DNA from 3 places in the Thalassotalea sp. HSM 43 genome. Region 1 is predicted to be linked to each of the others. Evidence: predicted binding sites of a transcription regulator. Region 1 holds the regulator's gene; each other region holds the start of a gene.
The links. Region 1 encodes sigma-54, which starts transcription at its own class of promoters, with help from an activator protein. Its sites were predicted from a motif close to GTTGGCACGNNNNTNGNNT; they were not measured.
Positions count from the first base shown of each region.

Region 2: a site for sigma-54 is predicted at 2,746-2,764, ahead of E2K93_RS15990 (S8 family peptidase). Genes of this name have one in related genera too.
Region 3: a site for sigma-54 is predicted at 4,874-4,892, ahead of E2K93_RS10915 (P-II family nitrogen regulator). Genes of this name have one in related genera too.

Region 1 covers NZ_CP038493.1:2,427,184-2,435,613, reverse strand. The annotation lists gene E2K93_RS10470 (calcium/sodium antiporter) at 1-561, shown strand, start outside; gene E2K93_RS10465 (KpsF/GutQ family sugar-phosphate isomerase) at 575-1,549, shown strand; gene kdsC (3-deoxy-manno-octulosonate-8-phosphatase KdsC) at 1,568-2,116, shown strand; gene lptC (LPS export ABC transporter periplasmic protein LptC) at 2,113-2,679, shown strand; gene lptA (lipopolysaccharide transport periplasmic protein LptA) at 2,669-3,202, shown strand; gene lptB (LPS export ABC transporter ATP-binding protein) at 3,205-3,933, shown strand; gene E2K93_RS10440 (RNA polymerase factor sigma-54) at 4,033-5,496, shown strand; gene hpf (ribosome hibernation promoting factor) at 5,520-5,807, shown strand; gene ptsN (PTS IIA-like nitrogen regulatory protein PtsN) at 5,812-6,261, shown strand; gene rapZ (RNase adapter RapZ) at 6,274-7,119, shown strand; gene E2K93_RS10420 (HPr family phosphocarrier protein) at 7,164-7,442, shown strand; gene mgtE (magnesium transporter) at 7,695-8,430, shown strand, end outside.
Region 2 covers NZ_CP038493.1:3,637,734-3,646,163, reverse strand. The annotation lists gene E2K93_RS15995 (two-component regulator propeller domain-containing protein) at 1-583, opposite strand, end outside; gene E2K93_RS15990 (S8 family peptidase) at 741-2,660, opposite strand; gene E2K93_RS15985 (Na/Pi cotransporter family protein) at 3,061-4,845, shown strand; gene E2K93_RS15980 (S9 family peptidase) at 4,959-7,100, opposite strand; gene E2K93_RS15975 (DbpA RNA binding domain-containing protein) at 7,289-7,408, shown strand; gene E2K93_RS15970 (DUF3750 domain-containing protein) at 7,844-8,374, shown strand.
Region 3 covers NZ_CP038493.1:2,530,997-2,539,426, forward strand. The annotation lists gene E2K93_RS10900 (efflux RND transporter periplasmic adaptor subunit) at 1-737, shown strand, start outside; gene E2K93_RS10905 (efflux RND transporter permease subunit) at 742-3,876, shown strand; gene E2K93_RS10910 (lipase family alpha/beta hydrolase) at 4,048-4,653, shown strand; gene E2K93_RS10915 (P-II family nitrogen regulator) at 4,924-5,262, shown strand; gene E2K93_RS10920 (ammonium transporter) at 5,275-6,519, shown strand; gene E2K93_RS10925 (hypothetical protein) at 6,736-7,065, shown strand; gene E2K93_RS10930 (TlpA disulfide reductase family protein) at 7,065-7,538, shown strand; gene mdh (malate dehydrogenase) at 7,666-8,430, opposite strand, start outside.

The DNA.
Region 1 (8,430 bases):
TTGGTGTTCATCATTAGTTTACTTATGGTGAGTATAAAACAAGTAAAGCACCATAAAATTGAAGATCCGATGATTGCTGAAGCGCAATCTGAAATCCCAGAAAACGTCAATAACTTAGTCGCCCTAGCTTGGTTGGTGTTTGGACTCGTGCTACTGCCATTAAGTGCTAATTACCTCGTTGAATCAGCCACGGTTATTGCCAAAGCGTTAGGCATGAGCGATTTGGTGATTGGTTTAACGATTATTGCAATTGGTACCAGCTTGCCGGAATTGGCAGCGAGTGTGGTCAGCATCATCAAAAAAGAAGATGATTTGGCTTTGGGCAATATCATCGGCTCCAATATCTTTAATATTCTTGCTGTTTTAGCGTTACCTGGTCTTATCGCGCCCGGTGTCGTTGACAGTGAAGTCGCGAGTCGTGATGTGCCATATATGATGGCGTTGACTATTCTCCTTTTTGCCTTATGTTTTAGCCGCTCTGGACATTTTAGAATCACCCGTGTTAAAGGTGGGGTTATCTTCATTGGCTTTATCGTCTATCAATACCTAATCTTTACCTAGGATTCTTTAGTTTATGCCTAATGCAAAACAATTTAAGCAACTTGCCGCAAACGTAATCGATATTGAAAAACAAGCAATCGAAAATTTGCATAATTATATCGACGACGAATTTGCCAAAGCCTGTCAATTGATGTTTGATTGCTCAGGTCGAGTTATTGTTATCGGTATGGGTAAGTCCGGACATGTCGGCGGAAAAATTGCAGCGACATTGGCCAGCACAGGAACACCAGCTTTTTTCGTTCACCCTGGAGAAGCCAGTCATGGTGACTTGGGGATGGTGACTAGCTCAGATGTGGTCTTGGCGATATCGAATTCCGGTGAAACCGCTGAAGTATTGGCGATTATGCCGGTTATTAAGCGCATCGGTTCAACCTTGATTGGTATGTCAGGCAATACCAATTCAACATTAGCCAAATTGAGCGACGTACATATTTGCATCGCCGTGCCTCAAGAAGCATGCCCGTTAGGTCTTGCACCTACGTCGAGTACAACAGCGACCTTGGTGATGGGAGATGCGATGGCGGTGGCATTATTGAACGCTCGCGGCTTTACTGCTGATGACTTTGCATTGTCACACCCAGGTGGCAGCCTAGGTAAACGTCTGTTGTTGCGACTTGAAGATGTTATGCACAGTGGTGATAGACTGCCTAAAATTCATTATCGGGCACTTATTAAAGATGCACTTGTCGAAATGACACAGAAGGGTTTGGGTATGACCGCCATTACCGATGATGATGGTCGATTATTGGGCTTATTCACCGATGGTGATTTACGCCGAATCCTTGATGAGCAGGTAAATCTGCATCATGATTATATAGAGTCGGTGATGACCAAACATCCTGTGGTTGCTAAACGACAAATGTTGGCAGCCGAAGCATTAAAGCTAATGGAAGATAAAAGCATCAATGGTTTAATCATCGTTAATGATGACAATGAGCCTGTCGGCGCAATGAATATGCACGATATACTTAAAGCAGGAGTATTGTAATTGAGTACTGGCAAAACCATGACCACTACCTTGTACGGGCAGGTCGACAGCGCCATTATAGAGAAAGCCAAACAGATCAAATTATTGGTCTGCGATATCGATGGTGTTTTTTCTGACGGTCGTATCTACCTCGGTAACGATGGTGAAGAGTTGAAAGCATTTAACACAAAAGATGGTTTTGGTATTAAAGCCGTCGGTCAAAATGGTGTCGATGTTGCAGTCATTACCGGGCGCAAGTCCAACATAGTACAAAATCGCATGCGCGCTCTGAACGTAAAATTCATTGTTCAGGGACAAGAAGATAAAATGCCTGCGCTTATCGATATCGCCAATCAATTGTCTATCGACCTAGAACAAATAGCCTATATCGGCGATGACGTACCAGACTTACCCTGTATCGAGCAGGTTGGTTTTGGTGTCGCCGTTAACGACGCTCACCCTTTGGTTAAAAATGGTGCTGACTACATTACCTTTTTAGCTGGTGGATGCGGCGCGGTACGGGAATTATGTGATCTTATTATGCAATCCCAAAACACCTTGCATCTGGCAACAGGAGCAAGTGTATGAGTCGATTGCATCTGATTTCCATTCTGTTGTTTATTTTGGCACTGGCGTCTTATGGATACCTTCATTATCAACAATCACAGCAAGCTGACGTTGAGGTTATTAAACCTTTAGATGAGCCTGCTTTTGTTGCTAATGCACTAAGCTCAAAGAAATTCGACAGTGATGGCCATCTGGTGCACACCATTTACGCAGAGCAAATGACCCACTTTGATCAACTGGGCGAAACCAAATTACTTAAGCCTGCCTACACTTTATACCCCGATGACGGCTCTGAGCCTTGGCGACTAACCGCAGAAAGTGGTTTTCTCGGCAAAGACAATATCTTAATTCTAAAAGATAGAGTAAGATTAATCTGTGAAGATAAAAATGCCTTCATCTCAGAAGTTCAGGGGGAAGAGTTGGCATTGGATCTGGATACTAAAATAATAACCTCAGACCAAAATATCCTATTGAAAGGTAAAGACTTTACCATGAGCGGTGTAGGTTTGAAGGTTGATATAAATACTACCGAAATGACATTGAGTGAACATGTACAAACAACCTTTAAAAAACATGACTCATAAACTATTAGTCAGTGCTGCCTTATTGCTTCCCAGCTTTTGGCTGAGTGCTGAGCAATCAGACTTTGAAAAAGAAATTAAAATTGTTGCGCAAAAACAGTCAACCGATTTAAAAAATCGCATTGCCAGTTATATCGACGACGTCAAAATAACCCAGGGCACTTTGACTATCGAAGCCGATTTAGTTCAAGTCAGCAATGAAAACGATTCACAGGCAAAAAAATATTTGGCTAAGGGAACACCGGCCAGATTTAGCCAAACGCTCGATAATGGTGATCAAATTGAATTGCAAGCCAATGAAATTAGCTACTCACCATTAACCAATATCATCGTTATTCGTGGTAATGCCAAAGTAAGTCAGCAAGGCAGCATGGTGCAAGGTGATGTGATTACCTATAACCTTGAAACCGAGCAGCTTACTGCCGATGGTGATGGCAGCGGCATTGTGACCACAATTATCGAACCTGAAGTGAAAGACAAGATCAACAAAAAAGACAATAACGAAACCACTGAACAAGAACAGTAATCATGACTGCAACGCTCGAAGCCAAAAATCTCGCTAAGGCCTATAAAGGTCGTAAAGTTGTTAAAGATGTCAGTATGACGGTTAAAGCCGGTCAAGTAGTTGGCTTGCTGGGTCCTAATGGCGCAGGTAAAACCACATCGTTTTATATGATTGTCGGCCTAGTCGCTAGCGACGAAGGTACCGTGACACTGAACAATGTTGATCTTACCTTATCGCCTATGCATGAGAGAGCGCGTCACGGCATCGGATACTTGCCTCAAGAAGCATCGATTTTTCGCAAGCTTTCTGTCTACGATAACATCATGTCTATACTGCAAACCCGCAAGGAAATGACGGCAAATGAGCGTCAAGAAAAGCTTGAGTCGTTGGTTGAAGAGTTCAATATCGGTCATATCGTAGAAAATACTGGGCAAAGCCTATCCGGTGGTGAACGTCGCCGCGTCGAAATTGCCAGAGCATTGGCGGCGGATCCGCAATTTATCTTGCTCGATGAACCGTTTGCCGGTGTTGACCCTATTTCAGTGGGTGACATTAAAAAAATTATCTTACATTTAAAAGAACGTGGTATCGGTGTCCTTATCACCGATCACAATGTTCGTGAAACTTTGGATGTATGTGAGCATGCCTATATCGTTAGCCATGGTGAGTTGATAGCCCAAGGCAATGCTGAACAAGTTTTATCAAATCAACATGTACGAGACGTCTACCTAGGCGAGAAATTCACGCTATAGTTATAACTAGTGCAAGGAAAAAACGCCGCAATGATACAGGCTTAATTGCTTGGTTATGCATTGCCACTTGTATTCTGTTTTATGGAAAGCAATTAACTAATGAGACCAAGTCTTCAGCTGCGCATTGGCCAGCACCTAACGATGACTCCACAATTGCAACAAGCGATAAAATTGTTGCAACTATCGACCTTGGATCTACAACAGGAAATTCAGGAAGCGCTTGAAAGCAATCCATTGCTGGAAGCCGATGACAATCAGCAACAAAGTAATGAGGCAAGCACCACCGAAAGCAACGGTTTAGATGGCAGCGAAGATGCAACGCCAACACAAGATGAAATCACCACCAGTGAAGCCTTAACCCAAAATGAAATCCCAGAAGAGCTGTCTGTCGACTCAACATGGGAAGAAAGCTTTAGTGCCGGAGTCTCCAATACTGGAATGGCATCCGGTAATGACGATACCGTCTATCAAGGTGAAACCACGGAAAACATCCATGATCACCTTACCTGGCAGATGGAACTAACACCATTTACTGAAACCGATAAAACCATCGCGGTGGCGATTATTGACGCCATCGACGACGCCGGTTACCTAACGGTCAGCACAGAAGACATCCAAGAAAGCTTAGGCGATGATGAGATTGAATTAGACGAAGTTGAGGCGGTATTAAAGCGCATCCATATGTTTGATCCAATTGGCTCCGGCGCGTGTTCTATTCAGCATTGCTTGCTGATTCAACTTGACCAATTTGACGCTGGCACGCCGTTTCTCAAAGAAGCAAAACTGGTTATCAATAATCATATTGACTTACTCGCCAATCGCGATTTTCGCACCATAATGCGTAAAACCAGACTTAAAGAGCCACAACTTCAAGAAGTGATGCGCTTGATTCACAGTCTTAACCCACGTCCAGGCGATGCCATCGTGCAAAACGAGGAACAATACATCATTCCTGATGTCAGTGTGTTCAAGAAAAACGGCCGATGGGTGGTTGAGCTAAATCCAGAAACTGCACCTAAACTAAATATCAATAATCACTATGCTTCGCTGGCAAAAACCAGCTCGGCGGAAGATAGCCAATTTATACGTTCGCATTTGCAGGAAGCAAAATGGTTTATTAAATCATTGGAAAGCCGCAATGAAACTCTGATGAAAGTGTCCAATTGCATTGTACAACAACAACAGGGCTTTTTTGAACATGGACCGGAAGCTATGCGTCCTATGGTACTGAACGACGTTGCCGAAGCGGTTGAGATGCACGAATCGACAATTTCTAGGGTTACCACACAAAAGTACATGCATACGCCGCGAGGAATATTTGAATTAAAATACTTCTTTTCAAGCCATGTGAGTACCGAAAACGGCGGGGAGTGTTCGTCTACTGCAATTCGAGCTTTAATTAAAAAACTGGTCGACGCTGAAAATCCGAAAAAACCATTGAGCGATAGTAAAATGGCGGAGCTTTTGGCAGATCAGGGGATTAACGTTGCACGCAGAACGATAGCCAAATACCGAGAGTCTTTGGGCATTCCTCCTTCAAACCAAAGAAAAAGCTTAATTTAAGCCAAACCATAAGGAAACAGCTTATGCAAATCAATCTTTCTGGTCATCATGTTGAAGTTACTGCCTCTATGAGAGCGTATGTTGAACAAAAATTTGAAAAACTTGAACGTCATTTCGACCACATAAACAATGTTTATGTTGTATTGAAAGTAGAAAAGCTGCAGCAAATCGCCGAAGCCACACTGCACGTCAATCAGGGAGAGATTTTTGGCTCCGCTGAAAATGAAGACATGTATGCCTCCATTGATGCACTTGTGGAAAAACTAGATCGCCAAGTGCTAAAACACAAGGCCAAACTGTCTAAACATTAACTATATGAAACTCGCTAATTTGTTATCTCCGGACTGCACCATATGTGCAGCTCCGGGCAACAGTAAAAAAAATATTCTAGAGCAAATCAGTGTACTTGCCGCTAATAAAATCTCTACTTCGTCAGCCAAAGAGCTGCTAAACGACCTTATCGACAGAGAAAAACTCAGCAGTACCGGTATAGGCAAAGGCATCGCCATCCCGCATAGTAAAATCGATAACACTGAACAACCTGTGGCGGTGTTAATCACCACAGATAAGGCGGTCGACTTTGATGCGATTGATAATAAGCCTGTCGATATATTTTTCGCTTTATTCGTTCCTGAAGATAGCTGCCAACAACACCTAGAAACTCTGGCAAGTGTTGCGAAATACTTTTCAGACAAAGATAATAGTAAAAACGTGCGCCGCTGTACCAGCGCCGATCAACTCTATAGACTGGTCGCTAATGGCTAACAGGAGCAAGCAATGAAGTTAATGATCGTCAGTGGCCGATCCGGTTCTGGTAAAACCGTCGCCCTTCGAGTACTCGAAGATCTCGGTTATTATTGCGTTGATAATATCCCGGTAAACCTTTTACCCGCGTTGACCCATACCGTCATTAACGACTACGAAAATGTTGCTGTGTCATTGGATGTGCGTAACTTACCGCATAACCCGGAAGATGCTCGCGAGATAATTGATTATTTACCCAGTACGGTTGAGTTAAGCATTCTCTATCTTGACGCTGATGATCAAGAATTGGTGCGACGTTACAGCGAAACTCGCCGATTGCACCCTTTGATTCGTCAAAACATGGCGTTAGATCAAGCGATATCATTAGAGAAAAAGCTACTCGACCCGGTGGCCAGTCGCGCCAATCTTTATATTAATACCACCAGTTTGACGCCACATCAGTTAGCGGATTTAGTGCGTGAACGAGTGATGGGCTCAAAAACCGGTTCTTTGGTTATAGTGTTTGAATCATTTGGTTTTAAATATGGTGTGCCAACCGACGCCGATTATGTCTTCGATGCCCGCTTTTTGCCAAACCCATTTTGGGAACAAGGGCTAAAGCCATACAATGGCCTCGATCAACCGGTTCAAGACTTTCTTGCTAGCCAACCGATTGTCACTAAGTTTATTTGGCAGATAAACTCTTTTATGATGACTTGGTTGCCACATTTAGAACGTAATAACCGCACCTATTTAACCATAGCGGTTGGATGCACAGGCGGGCAGCATCGCAGTGTTTATATTGCTGAAGCTCTCGCCAAACAATTTCGCAAAGAAGAACGAGATGTGCAAATTCGTCATCGCGAACTTACTAAATAGCGACGCTAAGACTCGCGACCAAGTTATCCAGGAAAGCAACGGCCATGTACACTTGTGAATCACGCTTCGTAAAAATAGAAAATAAACTCGGCTTACATGCAAGAGCTGCAACTAAACTGGCTAAATTAAGCCAAAACTATCGTGCCACCATCACCATTAAACTGGATGACAAGTCCGCCGACGCCGACTCCATTATGGGCTTAATGCTGCTCACTGGCAGTCAAGGAAAAACCGTTGAAGTGATCAGCGAAGGCGATGATGCCGAACAAGCACTGAGCGCGGTTTGCCAATTATTCGGTGATAAGTTTGATGAAGCTGAATAGCCGACAAACCCGCCACTAGATTTTTAACACCTCGTTAAGCAACTGATTTAGCAGCTAACTTTTGACAAAAATACAGAACTCGCGGAAATATTAGCTGATAATTTCCGCTAATTACGTTACACTTCAACCAGATAACTCATATTAATGGGACGCAATCTAATCCTATAGGTTTGCTATTCGCGCTGCAATTGTAGCTCAACCCATCAATATCAAAATTAAACAATAACAGCACCCTTGAGCATGAGGTGGAACGTGCCAGAGTTGTCAGAACAGGAAATCAGCCAACAAAGACTACTGGAAATAAATACCGCTCTCGACAGTGGTATGTTCGTGTACGTGCGAAAAATGTTCCAGAGCATGCCTGCCTATGACATCGCCTTATTACTTGAATCATCACCAGCCAAAGGCCGTACTGTGCTATGGCAGCTGGTCGACCCTGATCTGCACGGCGAAATCCTCGAAGAATTATCAGAAGAAGTTCGTAAAGGCATATTGAAAAACATGCAGCCTGAGAAGGTTGCTGCCGCCGCAGAAGGCATGGACATCGATGATTTGGCAGAAGTGTTACGTACCCTGCCAGATTCTGCCTACAACGACGTACTTGATTCAATGGATGCCCAGGATAGAACCCGGGTAGAACAAGCGCTTTCATACGATCCGGAAACCGCCGGTGGTATCATGAATACCGATGCCATCACATTGCGTCCGGATGTGACCATCGATGTGGTATTGCGCTATTTACGCTTAAAAGCTGAATTGCCGGAAGCGACCGACTCATTTTATGTGGTTAATCGCGATGACAAGCTCATCGGTAGCGTTTCTCTTGCTTCATTGGTTACCGCAAGACCAGAGCAAACCATTGCGGAAATCACCGATACCGAAACCATCCCGGTTAATGTCGCTATGGAAGATACCGAAGTGGCAATTATGTTTGAGCGCCATGATTGGTTCTCAGCACCGGTGGTCGATGATAGCAATCGCTTATTAG
Region 2 (8,430 bases), 1.2 Mb from region 1:
TCGCATTGCCACTAAGATGGGATTTACCATCAAGTTCGTTAAAATGTTTAACATCTGAGCCATTATCAATAAACGCAATAATACCTTGGTTACGACTGCCAAAATATAAGTTACCGTTAGCGTCTTCTGCGGCCACATCAAAATCACTTGGAATGATATCTTTGTATTGCGCTGAATCACTTAGATTACGAAAGCCATCAATCTCAGGTAGATATAAACTAATACCACCATCACCTAATACCCAGATCCGCTCTTCTGAATCAACAAATACGTCCTTAACCCAATTACTTGCAAGGGATTTTGGATCACGAGGGTTATGGTTATAAGCTTTAGAAGAGATACCATCAAAGCGGTTTAAACCATTTTGGTTACCAATCCAGATATAGCCCATTTTATCTTGAGCAATGGCATTAACCGATTGTTGTGATAAGCGTTTGCTGTCTTTTAAGTTGGTAAATTGAATCTCATGGTTGGAATATCGATACGACGACGCGAATAACTGCGCACTAACTAGTGCCAGAAAAATACAACAAAAAGAAGCGCTTAATTTGCGCATCGTAAAAGATAGTTTGGTTTTATACATCGATTAAACCCAGTTTATTTTTATAATTTTTGGGAGTACTGCTTTATCACATTAAAACACTTGCGCAATCCGTTGTCACGTCTATGTTTTGACTATATTTATCGCGAATTTTAATACCGATAAAAAAGGCACCTGAGGTGCCTTTTTTATTTTTCGTTTATTCGACAAACCAAGTATTGGTTATGGCCGCATTTTCAATCCTTTGCTGTGACCAGATATTGTCTGCACCTATTTCATCATCTGGCCATAAATGTCCATTAGTGAAGAACTTACCGTCTAGTTTTAAATACCCGTAGGCGGTAATGGTGTCGTTCGGCCATAAATAGTAGGTAGCGCCGATTTCATCATCTGGCCATAAATGACCTGTTGCACCGATTTCATCGTCTGGCCATAAATGACCATTAGCACCGATTTCATCGTCTGGCCATAAGTGACCATCAGCACCGATTTCATCGTCTGGCCATAAGTGACCATCAGCACCAATTTCATCATCTGGCCATAAGTGACCATCAGCGCCAATTTCATCGTCTGGCCATAAGTGACCCGCTGCGCCAATTTCATCGTCTGGCCATAAGTGGCCATCAGCACCGATTTCATCGTCAGGCCACAAGTGACCACTGGCGTAGGTGCCATCCCAGCTGTATTCTTTATTACCGACTAGGTAAAACTTGCCTTCTTGTAAATTGTAACGTGCTGGACCAACGTAATGTTGATACTTAGTTTGTGCGGTTAGCGTTTGTTCAATGTTCATGCCACGATTGGCACAGCCAACAGCATCAGAATTCACGGCACGTTCTGCATTTACAAAACCGGCACCTTGTTGGAACACACTGTAGGTATATTCATCCGTTTCAGAATTAGCGCCTGCAATAGCAGACGATAACAGGCGGCATTTGACATCATCCGGGGAGAGGGTTGGGTCTTCTTGTAACAACAGGGCAACAATTCCCGAGGTAACCGCTGTTGACTGAGAAGTACCAGATAGTGCCATGTATTTGCCGCCTGTATCGGCTTCTGGGAAATTTCGGTATATATAACTATTTTCTGTCATTAATCCTTGGATTTTGCTACCCGGTGCAATTAATTCAGGTTTAATAAATCCTTCGACCGTTGGGCCAGCACTTGAGAACGATGACAAGATGTCATCACCAAGGAAATAAGGCGTACCATTGTCTGAGCTAGCACCAATGGTAATAACATAAGGGTTATTGCCTGGCACACCAATACTCATCGCATCTGACCCTTTGTTACCTGCAGAAGCAAGCACGGTAATGCCCTTGCTCCAGGCTAAAGTAACGGCCTGATTAATAGGATCGTCCCAATAAAAAGACTGCGGATTAGCCGAGAACGACAGATTAAGAACCTTGATATTATGCTGGTCTTTATGGGAGATAACATAATCAAGGGCCTTTAAGATCTCGGTGTAAGTTGAGCTGCCATCTTCATAGAAAGCTTTTACAACCAACAAATCCGCATCAGGAGCAACACCATTATAGAAAGCCATTTGGTTTCCATTTCTGTCATAACTATATGAACTGTTACCAATGATACTTGCCACGTGGGTACCGTGACCATTTTCATCGTGCTTTATATCTGTACCACCTAAGACATTATGCAGCACTAAATTACGTTTATGACCTGTGGTATCTTGTTTGATACTTTTCATATGACGCACGCCTGTATCGATGATGGCAACACCAACACCTTTACCGGTTATGCCATTTTGATGCAACTGACTGGCGCCAGTTAGGGTCGATACATAGGTATTTCTATCGTTAGCGAATGCTTCTGCCGCAGCAACGTCCTGCTCATTAGCCATGCTCAATTGCACTTTATCGTCATTGAACAAACGAATCATAGGATGAGCGTTTCGCACCTCATTCACTTGAGCATCGGTCATTAATGCAGAGATTGCTTGGATGACAGTGTACTTGTGCAGTACTTCACCACCGACTGACTCTACAGCATTAACCAGTGTCGGCTTACTTGCTCCTTGCACAATATACGAAAAACGCTCTTCCGCATGTTGGTGACCGACGTATAGGAGAGCTGCCGTTAATACGAGCAGCGAGGTCATTAGCGCAGACCTTAAAACGGATTTTTCTAAAAATTTGAACGATTTCATGCCCTGTCCATAATTTTTTATTATTGTATTCTTTACAATGCGAGAAGCGTGCCAAACTTTAAAATAACCAATACAGACAACAAGTTATGGGGCTTAGTGCAATAAACGCACAATCACAGCAAAACCAAAACCAAAACCTAACGAGCAAAAGTGACGAAAACAAACGACGAACCAGAAAGAAATGACGAGCACCAGTAAAAGACAAACAAATGACGTTAAAAAATGACGAGCACGATTAACTATAATTGCAACAGCTTTATCAAAGTTGTTGATTAGCTAAAGAAAAAACCTCTGATACACTTAGTAAATACACACGGTAGTAAATGTGTTTCAATCATTTTGGTGCCGCCCTATGTTTAAAAAAATTCTAATATTTACCATTCTGTTAGTCCTAGCCTATGGTTTTTGGATCAGCCCAGATTTTAAAGAGATAGCTGCTGGTGTGGCGATTTTCTTATTTGGCATGATATCTCTTGAAGAAGGCTTTAATACGTTTACCGGCGGTACGCTGGAACGGATTTTAAAAAAATCCACAGACAAGCAATGGAAGAGTGTTGGCTTTGGTATCGCCACAACCACGATTATGCAATCGAGCTCTCTTGTCTCGGTTATTACCATTTCCTTTTTAAGTGCAGGACTGCTTGGTCTGGCCGCCGGCATTGGTATTATTTTTGGCGCCAACATAGGTACCACCACGGGAGCTTGGTTGGTTGCCGGACTTGGTCTTAAAGTTAAGATATCCGCCTATGCTATGCCCATGCTTGTTTTTGGTGTGGTGTTATTACTGCAAAAACAAAAGAACTTAAAAGGCTTTGGTTTTATTCTTGCCGGGCTTGGTTTTTTGTTTCTCGGCATCTCCTATATGAAATCCGGTTTTGAAGCCTTTAAAGACACCATTGACCTAGCGCAATTTGCCATGGAAGGATTCGCCGGCTTGATGTTGTTCTCTTTAATCGGTATCGCGGCAACGGTGATCATGCAATCAAGTCATGCCACCATGGTGTTGATCATCACCGCGTTGGCTGCGGGGCAAATCACTTATGAAAACTCTCTTGCGTTAGCCATAGGTGCGAATGTCGGCACCACCGTCACCGCCGTAGTCGGCGCAATGAGCGCAGCCATTCCCGGGAAACGGCTGGCTGCAGCCCACTTGATCTTTAATATGGTTACGGGCTTAGTTGCGATAATCTTTTTGCAACAGTTTTTAGTGGCAGTCAACTACTCTAGTGAGGTTTTAGGCATTGCCAACGACGATTACACTCTAAAACTGGCGGTATTTCATACCCTATTTAATACCGCAGGGGTGGTCATCATGTGGCCATTCGTCAATAAAATGGTCAGTTTTTTAGAAAACATATTTAAAGAACCAACGGTGGAAGGCAAAGGCGCCATTCATTTACATAATATTTCTGTCGACTTCCCTGAAACCGCAGTCGAAGCGGTGCGCAAGGAAACCGCCCATATGTACCAATTATCGACCAATGTATTGTGTGAGGGGCTGAGTTTAAATCGAGAAGAAGTGCTGTCAGACAAAGATCTTGAATTGGTTGTAAAAAATAGCCGAACCGTAACGGATCTTGATATTGATGGTCTCTATGAAACTGAAATAAAAGGCATTTACTCTGAGATAATTAAGTTTATTTCCAAGGCATCGTTTACCTGGGAAGTTGAGCAATCGTCATCGATTCATTGGTTACGATCGGCAACGCAAAACATTGTCGAGTCGGTAAAAGCGATGAAACACCTGCGTAAAAATATGTCTCAAGCGATTGTGCACAGCAATAAAGACTTACAAGAGCAGTATGACTTGATGCGGCTGATGATCGCTCGCATCATTCGCGAACTTGACGGTGTACGCGTCATGATACGGGTAGAAAATGACGATCAAAAAGCATTGATGATGATTCAAGATTTAAAACAGGAAATACAAGGCATAGATCAAAAGTTTTATCGTCATATCACCACCCTATTACAGGATAAAAAAATCACCGCACATATGGCGACATCCTTGATGAATGACGGCAACTACACACTCACCATAGCCAGCGACATTATCTCTATGGCAGAGACCTTGTATGCGGTTTACAACGAGCAAAAAGAACAGGTTAAACGTGAGATCATATTAAATGAAGAATAGCGGTTAGATATTTTAACGCATACAAGGCCTTTCACGTCACAGATAAAAAAAGCGCTATCTTTTTGATAGCGCTTTTTAATGACTGGCGAAAAATCAACTAGAGAATAGCGTATTTATTGCGACAGCAAATCCAGCATAAATGCGAATACCAGAGCACGGTCTTTATAACGTTTATAACGACCGGAAACACCACCATGGCCTGCTTCCATATTTATATGGAACAACAACTCATTATCGTCTGTTTTCATCTCACGTAATTTCGCCACCCACTTAGCCGGTTCAAAGTATTGAACTTGCGAGTCGTGCAAGCCCGTTGTAACCAATAGATTCGGGTACGCTTTGGCCTCGACATTATCGTATGGTGAATAAGACAACATGTACTCGTAATAGGCTTGCTCATTTGGATTACCCCACTCATCATATTCATTTGTGGTCAATGGAATAGACGCATCTAGCATGGTGGTAACCACATCGACAAACGGAACCGCTGCAACAACGCCACGATAGAGTTCGGGTGCTTGGTTGATTACCGCGCCCATTAATAAACCACCAGCACTGCCGCCATAGGCAAAGATCTCGTCTTGTGCGCCATACTTGCCTTTCACCAATTCACGGGTAACATCAACAAAATCATTAAAGGTGTTCTTTTTATGCAGTAGTTTGCCGTCGTCATACCATTTACGGCCTAGCATAGAGCTACCACGTATGTGCGCCACAGCATAAACAAAGCCTCGATCGACCAAACTGATTATCGAATCACTGAAAGATGGATCATTGGTTGACCCATACGAGCCATAAGCATATTGCAATAACGGGTTATTGCCATCGCCTTTAAACATGTCTTTTTTGTATAACACACTAACCGGCACATCAGCGCCATCACGGGCTTTCATCATAATGCGCTCAGAATGATATTGCTTAGCGTCATAACCACCAAGTACCTCATCTTGTTTCTTAAGGTCAATGGAGGTTAAATCCAAACTGATGTCATAAACAGAGCGAGGTGTGGTCATACTTTGATAACCAACACGCACTTGTTGTGCATTAAAATCGACGTTGGTATGCAGGTACACCGAGTATAAAGATTCATCAAATTCAACAGGGGCAACCTTGTTAGTATTTAAATCCATCACTCTCATGCCCATCAAACCATTTTCCCGTTGCACATAAACCAAGGCGTCATTTAGTACTAACATGTCACTGATTAAGGTGTCGTCACGATGTTCAACAACGTCCTGCCATTTACTCTTGTCAGCAACATCGGCTTTAGCGACTTTGGCAATTTTAAAATTCTTAGCATTTAAGTTAGTTAGAATATAAAACTGGTCACCGTGAGGTTGCACGCTGTATTCTAAGTCGCGCTCTATCGCGTGTGCGACCTTAAACTCGCCTTGTGGATTATTTGCATCAAGTAATGACACGCCAAGGCTTACGGTGCTGTTGTGAAAAATCTCAATGTATTGATTATCCAGCGATTTACCAATCCAGGTATAGAATGACTTGTCGGTTTCTTCGTACATAAGTACGTCATCATCTTGAGATGTACCTAATGTATGACGATAAACCTGATAACCAAGCAAGGTCGTTGGGTCTTTGCGGATATAAAACACCGTTTTCGAATCATTTGCCCAAATGATTTGCCCGTTTGTACCGGTTAATTCATCACTGAGCATATCGCCGGTGTCGAGGTTTTTAAATTTAATCGTATAAATACGACGACTGACCATATCTTCAGAATAAGCTAATAAACTATTGTCTGGGCTGACTTCGACACTGCCATTGGCATAGTAATCTTTACCTTCGGCCAGTACATTGGCATCAAGCAATACCTGTTCTTCGCTTTCGCCCTGTTTCACTCGGCTGTATATACGGTACTCACCGCCTGTGACAAATTTACTTTGATAGGTATAACCATTTTTCGTATAAGGCACCGATGAATCGTCTTTTTTAAGACGGCCGATCATCTCGTCATATAGGGTATCTTGCAGCTTTTGAGTATGCGCCAATTTAGCCATGGCGTAATCTTCTTCCGCTTGAAGATGGGCAAGTATTTCTGGATCCGAACGGGTGTCGTCACGTAACCAGTAATAATTATCAATGCGCTCATCACCATGAATCTGCATTTTTTTCGGGACTTTCTTTGCGACAGGAGCGGCCACTTTAACCTCTTGTGCTACGGATTGTTCAGCTTCTTCGTTATCGACACTACAGCCCGTCAAATAAACAGGCAGTAGCAACAAAGCAAATTTTTTCATTATTCTTCCCTAACTTAAGTTGTTGACTTGATTCAATTTAGTGTAGTTATAGGAATTAGACAAATGAATTTTTATTTTTAGATGCTTTCTATTAAAGTTATTCGTGTAGAAGAATACTAAGGACAGGAAATTGTACTGACAGAGTTGCCTGATGAGTCAGTGCTAAACAAAAAACAGTCAGAGCAACGATGGTGACCTTGCAAATAGAGGGTGGTAAAAACAGTAAATTACGCCCTGGTGATATTCATGGCAGCTTATGCTCAAATCCAAACATAAGCGACCAACAAATTGGTAAGTTCAAAGTGTAAGCGGTTGCATCGTTTATCGCGGTCGAGGCCAAAATTGCTAATCTTGCTAATCTTGCGGTAAAAACCATTAGCGAAGGCAAAATGAAAGGGCGTAATTTTAGGGTACGAAAAATTAGCGAGTCACCACAGAGCCAGCAATTACGCATTCATTAGCTAAAAAAAAGCCCCACTAAAGAGTGGGGCGAAAAAATTTGCATTTCAGGGAGGAAAACTATGAAAAGTTAACTGTGTTTAATAGTAAACTTTTCCTTAAAAAATACCGTTAATGAAATGTAAAACACTGCAAAAGTGTGTTGTTATGCTTTTGTTAATAAAATAGTGTTTTACTTGATATCTATAACACGTCTTTGAACGTTCAGCCTTATAATATGTCTATCCGCAGTGAATTCATCTAGAATTTAAAAGGCGTTTGAACAAATCTGCAGGAGCTTTAAGTTGCAACAATGTATTGTATTTATCCTTCTTTTCTCGTTAACCGCTTGTGCCAATAGCGATTGGCGAACGGCAAGTCGAGAACCTGCCGGTATCGCTGCATTACCGAGTGAAGAAAATCGAGCAATCATAGAAGTATATGCGGCGGATGCGTTTAGTTGGCGCGGCTGGTTTGCGGTGCATCCTTGGGTGGCGATAAAGGATAAAGATGCCAATGAATATACCGTCTTTGAAGTGGTAGGTTGGCAAGTCAGACGTGGCCTTTCGGCCATCCGTGAATTTAACACCGAGACCCCTGATAGGTATTGGTACGGTTCTAAGCCTGAGCTATTGCTATCGATTAAGGGCGACCGAGCAACCGAGCTGATCCCTAAGATCAAGAAAGCCATTGAAACTTACCCATGGGCAGATGAATACAGTGTTTTCCCTGGCCCCAACAGCAATACCTTTGTCGCCTGGATAGCCCGCGAAGTGCCGGAACTTGAATTAGAGCTTCCGTTTAGCGCCATTGGCAGTGGTTATGCTAATGAGTAACTAAATCATATTTATTTGATTATTTGTCGATTTATCAAATTAATAATAAGGATATC
Region 3 (8,430 bases), 100 kb from region 1:
GAACACCGCAATTACAAAAGGCGAGAGCCGATGTAAAAGCCTCGCAAGCGGATTTGAAAGAAGCACAAACCAAATTAGAACGCACCAAAATATATGCGCCTTACGATGCGTTATTGGTCGAAAAATACGTCGATATTGGTCAATACGTATCGATAGGTGGTCAATTGGCGAAGACCTTTGCCATAGATTATGCCGAAGTGCGACTGCCGGTCAAACAATCTGATTTACGCTTTTTAAACTTGCCAAAAGTAAATGAAATAGGCGATACCTCGCGTCCTGTTAAAATCATCTACCACGACGGCTTTAAAGTCGATGAATGGTCATCATTCATTGCTCGCTATGAAGGTGTAGTCAGTAATGAATCCCGTGTGCACTATATTGTCGCGCAAATTGACGATCCCTATAACTTGAAAAATCGTGAACATGACGACGAAGTGCGTATTGGCATGTTCGTTAATGCGGTTATTCAAGGTAAGAAAGCCGACAATATCGTTGTTGTGCCAAGAGAAGCGATTCATGGCACCAATGTGCTGCATATCATTGATGCCAACAACAAGCTCAAAGTGATCGAGGTTGAAGTGGTGCGTGCTCAAGGCGAAGACGTTTACGTGAAAAATAATTTCAGCGCTGGCGATCGCATAGTGATGACCAGTTTACGTACCCCTGTGCAAGGCATGCCGCTGCGCGTTGAAGGTGAGCAAGTTGCCGCAATAAAGCCTGAACCAGACTCGGAGTAGCATCATGGAGCAGCAAGAAAAACTCACGGGTATCATTGCTTGGTTTGCTCGCAACAGTGTAGCTGCCAATTTAATGATGGTGTTTATCATCATCATGGGTATTTACTCTTATTTCAATATCACCAAAAAGATGTTCCCGGAATTTAGCCCTAATACGATTATGGTTACGGTGACGCATCTTGGTGCCTCACCGGCCGATGTCGAACAGTCGGTTATTTTGCAAATCGAAGAAAAGTTAGAAAATGTACAAGGCTTAAAGCGCGTTACTTCGGAGGCAACTGAGGGCCTTGCTACGGTGACCATCGAGATCAATTCCGGTTATTCACTGGAAGACAAGCTCAATGAAATTCAAATGCAAATAGACACCATCACCACCTTTCCCGCACAAATTGAGCGACCCTTGGTGATGAAGCAAGAGTTTCAGATGGATGTACTTTGGGTATCGGTTAATGGCCAGATGGACAGGCGCACTCGACAGGAGCTAGCGCAAGACATTAAAGATGAAATAACGGCATTACCAGACGTCAACATTGCTGAAGTGGTTGGTATTCGAGATTATGAAATATCGATTGAGATATCGGAATTGCAATTACTTGAATATGGCCTGACATTTGATGAGATCTCACAAGCCATTAAGCGCTCTTCGCTTGATTTACCCGGTGGTACCATTAAATCCAGCGGTGGCTATATCCAATTACGCACAGAAGGCCAAGCCTATACTGGGCAAGAATTTTCTCGTCTGGTATTACGCACTAATTCTGATGGTACCCATTTGACCCTTGGCGATATAGCCAACGTTAAGGACGCCTTCGTTGAAGATGAAGGCTTCGCGTTATTTGATGGCAAAAACACCACCAGTATTCGTGTTCGCTCTACCAGTAATCAAAACGATTTAGAAATTGCCAAACAAGTACGTGCTTATGTTGATAAAAAGCAGCAGTCACTGCCTGAAGGTGCCAATGTAGAGGTCTTTGCTGACTCGTCGTTTTATTTGAGCGAGCGCCTGACCATGATGTTTGAAAACCTCATGCTTGGTGCAGCACTGGTGTTTTTAGTATTAACCCTATTTTTACGAGTGCGTGTCGCTTTTTGGGTTATGGTCGGCATTCCAATTTGTTTCCTTGGCGCATTTATGATGATGCCGTTATTAGGAGATTTCTCAGTAACCGTAAACTTACTCAGCTTATTCGCCTTTATCATGGTATTGGGTATTGTCGTTGATGACGCCATTGTTATCGGTGAAAGCGTCTATAGCGAAGTGCAAAATAAAGGCCACTCGGTTGATAACGTTATCCGTGGCGCGCATCGAGTCGCTATGCCTGCGACCTTCGGGGTTCTAACGACCATTGCCGCATTTGCGCCGCTGATTTTTATTGACACCAACTTCTCTGGCTTTTTCCAATCAATCGCCATCGTGGTTATGCTTTGTCTGGTTTTCTCTATCATTGAGTCGAAGTGGATCTTGCCAGCGCATTTAGCGCACATGAAGTACACCGAGATTGATCCGGACAACGCCCATATTGTGCATCGTATTCAATTGCGCTTTAAAGCGTGGCTCGACATCTTTATTAAAAACACCTATCTACGATCGATTACCTGGTCATTGAAAAATCGCTATACCACCATGGCGGCGTTTATCGCTTTGTTTTTTCTTTCAATTGGCTTAATTGCCGGTTCATTGGTTAAAACAGAGGTGTTTCCTAGTGTGCCTAGTGACTTTATTCAAGGGCAAATCATTATGGAGGACGGTATGGCACCGGAACGACGTAATGAGGCATTGCAGCGGGTTATTGACTCAGGCTATGAAATGGCAGAGGAAAATCTCTATCAAGGGGAAAGCTTTATCCGTCATATCATGGTGTTTACCAACGGCAATCTCGCTGGCGGTTTTTTGATGGAATTAAATAAATCAGAGTTTCGTGAATTAAACGCCTTTGAGATTGAAAAATTATGGCGCGAACAAATAGGCGAAATCCCTGGAGTTAAAGAGCTCCGCCTATTTGCCGGTACCAATGCGGGTGGTGGCGCCGCCTTAGAGTTCCAACTAAATGGTCTGGACGAGTATGAGCTTGAGCAGGCGGCCTTGGAAGTGCAGGATAAACTCGGTGAATACGACGGTGTGTACGACATCCGTAATTCTTTCAGTCGTGGTAGTGAAGAAATTAAATTGTCGATTCGCCCTGAAGCGGAAGTGCTGGGCTTGTCGTTATCCGATCTCGGTAAACAAGTACGTCAGGCATTTTATGGCGATGAAGCGCAACGTATACAGCGTGGACGTAATGAAGTGAAAGTTATGGTGCGCTACCCTGAAGAAGAACGTCGTTCAATCACTGACTTGGAAAACATGTGGGTTCGTACCCCAAGTGGTCAGGAAGTGCCGTTCTATCAGGTTGCTGATGTTGAAATCGGCCAAGGATTCTCAAAAATCACCCGTATCAATAATAAACGTACCATCAAAATCGCTGCTGAAATTGACAGTGAAAAAGTCGAGTCTCGCAAGGTGCTTGGTGAATTCAATGAGCAAATTATCCCTGCTATTTTGGCTAAATACCCGACCGTAAAATATGGAATGGAAGGTGCGAGTAAAGATCAACAGGACTTTTTGCAGCAGTTAATGTTTGCGGCAGTAACGGCGTTATTTTTAATTTACGGTTTGATTGCCATACCAACCAAATCATATACCCAACCACTCGTGATCATGTCGGTTATTCCGTTTGGTATCATTGGCGCCATCTGGGGACATATGATCGTCGGTAAAACCATTAATATGATGTCTATGTACGGTTTTATTGCGTTATCAGGTGTTGTCGTCAATGACTCGCTGATTTTGGTCGACTTTATTAATCGTGCCAAAAATACCGGTATGCGAATGATGGATATCGTTATTGAAGCGGGTATGCAACGTTTTCGTGCGATATTGCTGACATCACTTACCACCTTTTTTGGTATTTTACCGATCTATTTTGAGACCAGTTTACAGGCGCAGTTTATTATCCCAATGGCAATATCACTGGGCTTCGGTATTATCTTCGCCACCGTAATAACGCTATTTTTGATTCCGAGTCTGTATCTGATACGAGAGGATATAGGCAACCAATTTAAGCGCAAACGACAGCCATCGAATTTAACCCACGGTTAATTCAGTAGGCAAATCAATCGCATTAACTCGTTTGAGTTGGTGCGATTTTTATTTGCTTGGTCGCTAAACTGAGTTTGCCAAGCGAATAGTTTTATAGCAAAATCAAAGCGCCTACCCTCATTAATCTGATTTGGAGCAGAAATGAAAATTGTCATATTACACGGATTGTTTATGAACAAAATTATCATGGCTCCGCTGGCCAATCGCCTTGTGCAGCTTGGCCATATCGTCGAAAATATTTCTTACCCAAGTACCAAAGCAGACAAAGAAAAATTGTTTCACAGCATTGATAAACGTGTTGGTGATGGGCCGACAGTATTGCTCGGTCATTCACTTGGCGGGCTTGTCGCAACGGAGTATTTATTTACTCGTCAAGTATCGGTTGAACGCGTACCGTTAGTGATAACTCTTGGCACGCCACATCAAGGCGCACAAATTGCCGAAGACATGAAAAAAGTAAACATTCAACATCTGTTAGGTTCTTCGACTCAATTTGGTTTATTGCCTAAACGATTCACTAAATCTTGGCCTGTGCCGCAAAAGCTTATCTCTATCGCGGGTTCCATTAAAATTGGTGCTAGGCCACTACTGGATCGGGTATGGCGCGACGGAGTCGAGGACTCTGATGGTACAGTGAGTATTGCTGAAACTCGCATACCAGGCATGACAGAGCACATTGTACTTAATCAAACTCATACATCTTTGGTGTATTCGAAAGACGTGGTGAGTATCATTGATGAGCGATGTAAGGCACTCGTTAGCGACCCAGACCACTAACGATTAATAAACCAAAGTCGGTTTTTATATCGATACTCCTTTCTAATATTAGTTTCTGTTACTCACTTCTTTCGGCAGCTTCTGTTTTAGGTATTTCTGCAAAAATAATTAGCACAGTTTTAAAGCAATATGGCGGTCGCAACGCCCCAACTTGGTGCGTTGTGTTTTCGTTATTAAGCTGTAAATCGTTTAAGTGTTTGTTTTTGTTGGTTTTATATTTGTTGGTACGCAACTTGTAACCATTAACCCAGCAACTATTAGGGGGCGATAATGAAATTAATAAACGCAATAATTAAACCATTCAAATTAGACGACGTCAGAGAAGCTATTTCTGAAGTCGGTGTCGAAGGCCTAACCGTATCAGAAGTACGTGGTTTTGGTCGTCAAAAGGGTCACACCGAATTATATCGCGGTGCTGAATATCAAGTAGATTTCTTACCAAAAGTAAAACTAGAAATAGCGGTAAAAGCAGAAGATGCTGAACGTGTTGTTGAAGCCATCAGCAAATCTGCACATACCGGAAAAATCGGTGACGGTAAGATTTTTGTATATGACTTGGATCAAGCGGTACGTATTCGTACTGGTGAGCTTGATACTGCAGCGCTTTAACAGGGGGATAAAATGGAAGAGTTAACGACATTAACAGGTACAGTAACCGAACTTAGATTCGCGCTTGATACCTTTTACTTTTTGTTGTCAGGTGTATTAGTAATGTGGATGGCGGCAGGTTTTGCCATGCTTGAAGCGGGTATGGTTCGTTCTAAGAACACTACTGAAATTCTAACTAAAAACATTGCGCTGTATTCAATTGCATGTGTGATGTTTTTGTTGGTTGGTTACAATATTATGTACGTAGATAACGCTGAAGGCGGTATCTTACCATCAATTGCCGGTTTAATTGGTACACAAGCGGAAGGTGCTGATCACTCTCTAGAGTCAGACTTCTTCTTCCAAGTAGTATTCGTTGCTACTGCAATGTCTATTGTATCGGGTGCCGTAGCTGAGCGTATGAAGCTTTGGGCATTCTTAATATTTACCGTTGTTTTAACAGGCTTTATCTACCCAGTTGAAGGTTACTGGACTTGGGGCGGTGGTTTCTTATCTGAAGCTGGTTTTAGCGACTTCGCAGGTTCTGGTATTGTTCACATGGCCGGTGCCGCTGCTGCACTTGCTGGTGTATTACTGTTAGGTGCTCGTAAGGGTAAATACGGTAAAAACGGTGAAATCTTCCCAATCCCAGGTTCAAACATGCCATTGGCTACGCTTGGTACTTTCATCTTATGGATGGGTTGGTTTGGTTTTAACGGTGGTTCTCAATTGCTTCTATCTGATGCTGAAAACGCAACCGCTGTTGGTCAAATTTTCGTTAACACCAATGCTGCTGCCGCTGCAGGTGCTGTTGCCGCACTATTACTTAATAAAGTAATTTGGGGTAAAGCAGACCTAACCATGATTCTAAATGGTGCATTAGCTGGTTTGGTAACGATTACCGCTGACCCACTATCTCCATCTCCACTGTTTGCAAGCTTACTTGGTGCACTTGGTGGTATGTTAGTGGTACTTTCAATTACCTCTCTGGATAAAGTCAAGATTGATGATCCAGTAGGTGCTATCTCTGTTCACGGTGTTGTTGGTTTCTTCGCGCTAATGGTTGTACCATTTAGCAACGGCGATGCAACATTTGGTGCTCAGTTATACGGTGCATTCGTTATCTTCGCATGGGTATTTGCAGCAAGTTTTGCAGTATGGTTTGTATTGAAGAAAACCATGGGCATCCGTGTTAGTGAAGATGAAGAATACAATGGTGTGGACAAATCTGATTGTGGTGTCGAAGCATACCCTGAGTTTGTCTCGCTAAAAGGATAATAACAATAACGACGCTAGTTGGTTAAAGTTTAGGGCCGGTTTATACCGGCCCTTTTTTTATTATTAATAAATAGTTAGCGACTGTTTTGTTGAATTATTAAACACCACTCAAAGACAAATTCGTTGTTTTTTCGCTTTGTCGACTGATCACATTGCCGATTGCCAAATCAGGTGCTATGTTACAAATAACTAATACAGCATTATCAGGTAGTACTTATGAAAACAATAACTATATCGCTTCTTTCCACCCTAATGCTTAGCCAAGCCGGATGTGCTTTTATCACTGAAGATCCCTGTGAAGATATCGTCTTTACCTCGGAGCAACGCGAACAATGTGCACAACTGCAAAGGCAAATCGTAAACGCAAAAAATAATCCCATTAAACGCACTGAACTCGAGCGTCGCTATGAGCAAGATTGCGTTAATATCCGTTACTATCGTGATGATAAAACCGATGAGCGCTGTAATAACCAAACCTCGGTTGATAGTATCCTACGCGAAGGTCGCCCAGAAGACGTAGAAACCGCAACTGGAGCCAATGATTAATGCGTAACATGCTTGCGGTGTTAGTCATGATTTCGCCTTTGCTATTCGCGAGCAAGTCATTACAGGCCGAAACGGTTGTCGATAGTATCAGTGAACTGAAAACCATGGTCGCGGAAAATAAAGGTAAGGTTATTTACCTCGATTTTTGGGCCTCTTGGTGTATTCCTTGTAAAAAGTCCTTTCCTTGGATGAATGAAATGCAGAACAAGTATCAGCAGCAAGGACTAACGGTAATTTCGGTTAACGTTGATGTGAAACAGGCCATGGCCGAAGCCTTTATTGCCGAACACCCGGCAAACTTTTCGGTGATCTACGATCCCGATGGCCGATTGGCGAAAAAGTTTGAATTAAAAGGCATGCCAAGCAGTTTCATTTATGATCGCAGTGGCAAAATAGTCAAAGCACACACCGGCTTTTTTGTTAACAAGCAGGCGCAATATGAAGCTGAATTGGTCGAGCTACTAAAACAGTAAATGACCAGCAGTTAAACTCACATTTTTCAAGGGGTCAGATGACTTGAATTGAATCAAGTCATCTGACCCCTTGAAAATAAAAACGGTCGCTATTGCGACCGTTTTTTATTGCGTAGCAATCAAGTGATTAGGCGTTGATGAAATCAACACCTTCTTGAATATCTTTGTTTAGAGTCGCTAGCATGTCGTCTTTTGCTTTTTGCTCATAAGCGCTAAGCTCACCGTATGGTAAGTACTCTTCTACACCGTTCTTACCAAGTACAACTGGTTGTGCGAAGTATTCAGCATCACCGGTGTTACCTTGAACGTATGCGTAGTCAACAACGCCTTCTTCGCCTTGTAGACCACGTACCAGTGATAAACAAAAACGAGCTGCTGCAGCACCCATAGAAAGCGTCGCAGAACCGCCACCAGCTTTTGCGTTAACAACTTCGGTACCAGCGTTTTGGATGCGTGGTGTTAGTGCGTCAATTTCTTCTTGAGTAAACTCAACACCTTCAACTTGTGAAAGTAGAGGAAGAATAGTTGTACCTGAGTGACCACCGATTACTGGTACTTTAATGTCTGAAGTCGACTTGCCTTTTAGCTCAGCAATGAAGGTTTCGCTACGGATAACATCAAGAGTTGTTACACCAAATACGCGGTTCGCTTCGTAAGTACCTGCTTTTTTGAAAACTTCAGCAACAATTGGCACAGTGCCGTTTACTGGGTTGGTAATAACACCAACAAGCGCTTTTGGACTGTTAGCAACGATGCTTTCAGCAAGCGTCTTAATGATGCCAGCATTGACAGCAAATAGGTCAGCACGGTCCATACCAGGCTTACGTGGCATACCTGCTGGAATAATTACAATGTCACAACCTGTTAGGGCAGTCGCTAAATCATCAGCGCC